2 regions of the Paenibacillus sp. MT124 genome follow, and region 1 is predicted to be linked to the other one. Evidence: a T-box and tRNA genes for the amino acid it is inferred to sense, from the RefSeq annotation. Region 1 holds a T-box; the other holds one or more tRNA genes.
The links. The T-box of region 1 lies ahead of trpS (tryptophan--tRNA ligase). A T-box ahead of a tRNA ligase gene usually reads a tRNA of that ligase, here a tRNA-Trp.
Positions count from the first base shown of each region.

Region 2: it encodes a tRNA-Trp, which carries the amino acid that the T-box ahead of trpS (tryptophan--tRNA ligase) is inferred to sense. The anticodon was not compared.

Region 1 is NZ_CM179500.1:700,141-702,532, forward strand. Features, by position in the region: gene trpS (tryptophan--tRNA ligase) at 107-1,102, opposite strand; T-box leader at 1,260-1,587, opposite strand; gene AC3RCI_RS03370 (DMT family transporter) at 1,615-2,392, opposite strand, start outside.
Region 2 is NZ_CM179500.1:1,738,498-1,740,889, reverse strand. Features, by position in the region: gene AC3RCI_RS08165 (transglutaminase-like domain-containing protein) at 75-683, opposite strand; tRNA gene AC3RCI_RS08160 (tRNA-Lys) at 1,071-1,143, opposite strand; tRNA gene AC3RCI_RS08155 (tRNA-Trp) at 1,153-1,226, opposite strand; tRNA gene AC3RCI_RS08150 (tRNA-Val) at 1,231-1,306, opposite strand; tRNA gene AC3RCI_RS08145 (tRNA-Glu) at 1,312-1,383, opposite strand; rRNA gene rrf (5S ribosomal RNA) at 1,473-1,589, opposite strand; rRNA gene AC3RCI_RS08135 (23S ribosomal RNA) at 1,773-2,392, opposite strand, start outside.

The DNA of each region.
Region 1 (2,392 bases):
GATAGACTGTCCTCAGCAGTGTTAACGTGATTGGTTCTCTTCATACAGGCGGGCCTGTAGTTCATGATGTTTTATCTCATCCTGATATCTAACTTCATCGTTATGCTTACAAATCAAAGTAACGGATACCCATGGCCTCCCGTATTTCGAGCATCGTTTCCCGTGCGACTTTGCGGGCTTGGCGGGTGCCCTCAACCAGAATTTCTTTGACCTCGTCCCCTCGTTGCTCATAATGGTTCCGCCGTTCTCGAAAAGGGGCAAGCAGTTCATTAATCGCAGCACCTGCAAACTGCTTGCAATCTCTGCATCCAATGGAGCCCTGGCTGCAGCTGGCATGAATCTCTTCAGCGTGCTCTTTCCGGAATAATTGATGGTATGCAAATACCGGGCAGATATCGGGATGGCCTGGATCGGTACGATGGACACGTGCAGGATCGGTCTTGGCCTTGGCCAGTTTGGCATGCACATCTTCCGGACTCGCATTTAAGGAGATGGCGTTGCCCATGCTTTTGCTCATTTTGCCGATGCCATCGAGCCCGCCAAGGCGCTCACCAGTCAAAATGCGTGGTTCAGGCAGGACCGGAGCGTAGAGCTCATTAAATCTGCGGACCAGTTTGCGTGCAGTCTCGACATGTGGAATCTGGTCCTCGCCTGCTGGAACGAGCGTCGCTTTACAGAATGCAATATCAGCAGCCTGACTGACCGGATAGCCCAGGAAACCGTAGTATAGATCCGTATAGCCGCGGTCACGCGCCTCCGTTTTGATGGTAGGGTTGTGCCGAAGCGTGTTCACGGTGACAAACATGGAGAAGATCACCGTTAATTCTGCAATTTCCGGAATCATGGATTGGATGAACAGCGTGGCTTGGTTAGGATCAATACCTACAGCGAGATAATCGAGAGTCACTTGAAGGACACTGTCTGCAATCAATCCTGGCTGATCATAGTGGGTGGTTAAGGCCTGCACATCTGCCAGTAAAATATATGTTTTGTACTCACTTTGCAATTGCACCCGGCTGCGCAGGCTGCCCACGTAATGGCCGAGATGAAGCTGCCCTGTGGTCCGGTCTCCAGTTAAAATAACATCCTTGTTCATATTCATAGTTCATTCTCCTTTGATTTTGTAATTGTTCGAGCATCCTAATCTGCTGACGCCACCAGCCGTCTTCCACGACCATCACCCCCTTTCAGCCTGTTACAGTATGCAGATATCAAAAAAAAGCCTCGTCCTTCATCCTGATTCCCGTGAGGGAACAGAACAGAAGGACGAAGCTTATGCTTCGCGGTGCCACCTTAATTGGCCGCTGGTTGCGGCCCGCTTAGAGATACGGATCAAGATTTATGGTCAGGCTGATTGAAAAACCAGACCTGAACCAGCATATCTATTGATCGATATCCTGTCCTTGGATAACGGCTGAACATGCCGCCTTACCTACTTACCGTCCTGCACCCCGATTACAGGATACAGGCCGTGTTCAGCTCGGAACTCCGAAGCCCATTTCCATACGACCCGTGCACCGGCTTCCACCATCCGCCGGCTCTCTGGAGCACGCTGCCGTATGTACTTCTCTTCATCATCGTTGATAACGTCCGTTTACAATTTTTCACATTGTATCATGCTTTGACTTCACGGACCAGCCTGTTTTTTCTGCCACTCATATTGGTTCCGAGCACACCTGCGATAATCAGGATGGCTCCGACAAAATGGTATCCACTGACGGGTTCATGCAAGATCCAGGCTCCACCCGCGATGGAAATCAAGGTAGAGAAGTTGCTGAATACACTCATCTTCGAAGCTTCCAGATGGGTTAACGCATAGCTGGACAGCAGCGTCGAAATCATGGTGGAGAGGATGGCCAGGTAGGCCAGCGCCCCTAGATAAGATGCATCCCCGAGAGGTTTTACATAATCGCTTATCGTACCGCTGGATAAATGACGGATGACGGCGGAGACGTTAAAAACAAGACAACCGACGAGCAGGGTAACCCATGTTAATTCCATCGGCTTATACTTCTGGGTGAGCGGTCTGGCAAGCACGCCATACCCTGCAAAACAAATTGTAGAGAGCAGCAGCAGGGCAATTCCCTTGAAATTACCTGAAGTCATTCCGCTGCCTTTCATCAGGAAGATGAAGACCACTCCGGCAACAGAAAGAAGCAGGAATAGCTTTTGCAGCACAGATGTCCGTTCTTTCAAGAATACTGAAGCCAGAATAAGGGTAAAGACAGGGGCCATGGCCTGAATGATTCCGGCCTCCGATGAATTGGAGGATACCAGCCCAAATGCCTGAAAGGCAAAAAATAAAACCGGAGAAAGCAGGCCTAGCGGTATGATCCGCCACAGATCCTCTAGGGTGAGCCGAATTTTAATCCATCCCAGGACGACCGGGATG
Region 2 (2,392 bases), 1.0 Mb from region 1:
AAGCTCAGTACAAGCCCGCCTGCAACCGTCCCATGTATAGCAAACTAACATTAAGTTTCCCCTTAGTTCAATAATCACAGTTGTGCAGGCAACCCATACAAATACATATTTATGCAGTCAGTATTATTTTTCAATGCCTCGATAGTCTTAACATTTGGGGACTTAAATATGGTCATATAATCAGCTTCGTCGTAGTCTTTTCGGATTGTAAAAGCAAGTTTTTCTTCTTCTAATGAAAACTCTGCTTGGATTCCAGGCTTGTTCCCTCGTGCATCTAAACGGATCCATGAATTTAAATGTTGAATATAAACAGCATTTAGTGCATGGATACAATAGCCCGTATCTGGAGTATCCCCAATCGTAAGTCGTTGATAACAGAAGCCAGATGGTATTCCCTCTCTACGTAATATTGCACATAGAAGGTTTGCTTTGGCATAGCAAATACCTTCTTTATGAATCAATGTTTCTGAAGCGGAACATGTGACTCTAAAACTCTTGATATCCCAGGAATGGGCTATTCGATCTCTGACATACATATATGACTGTTTGATATATTCTACTTGATCTTTTGATGAAGCTGCTATTTCCGAAGCAAGTCCAGCAACCAGCGGGTGATCATAATTGACTTCCCCAGTCACGGTCAAATAATCCGTAACGACTTGAGTTTCACAGATTAGATTCATTTTATCAACCTTTCAATAATTGTACTTAATATGCAAGTCTTCAATAGTTTAATAGTATAATTATGCATAGTAAAGAATAATAATCCCTGTAATCTTTATGCTGTCGTTAACTACACTAATCATTTAATTTTAGATAATCTGTAATTAGGTCTAGACCCTTGCACCGACAAACTAAAAAGCCGCTAAAATAGCGATTTTCTAAGGGAACAGTTAATTTGTTAGAGTACTCCGTAGAGTTTGAGATAATACGAAAAACCCTTGAGGAATACTCAAGGGTTTTGATATTCAGTAGGCACCATCGTCAGTATAGCTTATAACTATGGTCCATTTTGATGATTATAGAAGTTACACGCGGGATGAATACTCCCCCAATACGTACAAAAACAATGAGCCATGAAGGGCTCGAACCTTCGACACCCTGATTAAAAGTCAGGTGCTCTACCAACTGAGCTAATGGCTCATAATAAAATGGCAGGGGCAGCAGGAATTGAACCCACACCAACGGTTTTGGAGACCGTTGTTCTACCTTTAAACTATGCCCCTAAAATGGTGGAGGCTGAGGGGCTCGAACCCCCGACCCTCTGCTTGTAAGGCAGATGCTCTCCCAGCTGAGCTAAGCCTCCATATATGACCCGTAGGGGATTCGAACCCCTGTTACCTCCGTGAAAGGGAGGTGTCTTAACCCCTTGACCAACGGGCCTTAATAGCTCTCAACAAACAAGATGCTGTAAAATCTACCAACTGGGTTTTTGGATTATATGAGCCAAAAAAATACCCCAGTGGGGTCTCGCTTGGCAGCGTCCTACTCTCCCAGGACCCTTCGGTCCAAGTACCATCGGCGCTAGAGGGCTTAACGGTCGTGTTCGGGATGGGTACGTGTGGAACCCCTCCGCCATCGCCACCAAACGAGCATTTGTCTACCAAATGCGTTCGCGTTCCATTCGGTCCTACACATCGGTGTGGATGAATGGGTCAGCGTCTGTGGAACTGAAAATCATACACACATTGGAGTGTTGTACCGATTTTCATTTCAGAGATTATTCTCTGAAAACTAGATCCGAAACGAAACTTGCGATCAGAACCTGCAATTTGGATAAGCCCTCGACCGATTAGTACTGGTCAGCTCCATGCATTACTGCACTTCCACCCCCAGCCTATCTACCTCGTCGTCTTCAAGGGGTCTTACATACTGGGAAATCTCATCTTGAGGGGGGCTTCACGCTTAGATGCTTTCAGCGCTTATCCCGTCCGTACATAGCTACCCAGCGGTGCTCCTGGCGGAACAACTGGTACACCAGCGGTACGTCCATCCCGGTCCTCTCGTACTAAGGACAGCTCCTCTCAAATTTCCTACGCCCACGACAGATAGGGACCGAACTGTCTCACGACGTTCTGAACCCAGCTCGCGTACCGCTTTAATGGGCGAACAGCCCAACCCTTGGGACCTACTTCAGCCCCAGGATGCGATGAGCCGACATCGAGGTGCCAAACCTCCCCGTCGATGTGGACTCTTGGGGGAGATAAGCCTGTTATCCCCAGGGTAGCTTTTATCCGTTGAGCGATGGCCCTTCCATGCGGTACCACCGGATCACTAAGCCCGACTTTCGTCCCTGCTCGACTTGTAGGTCTCGCAGTCAAGCTCCCTTATGCCTTTGCACTCTTCGAATGATTTCCAACCATTCTGAGGGAACCTTTGGGCGCCTCCGTTA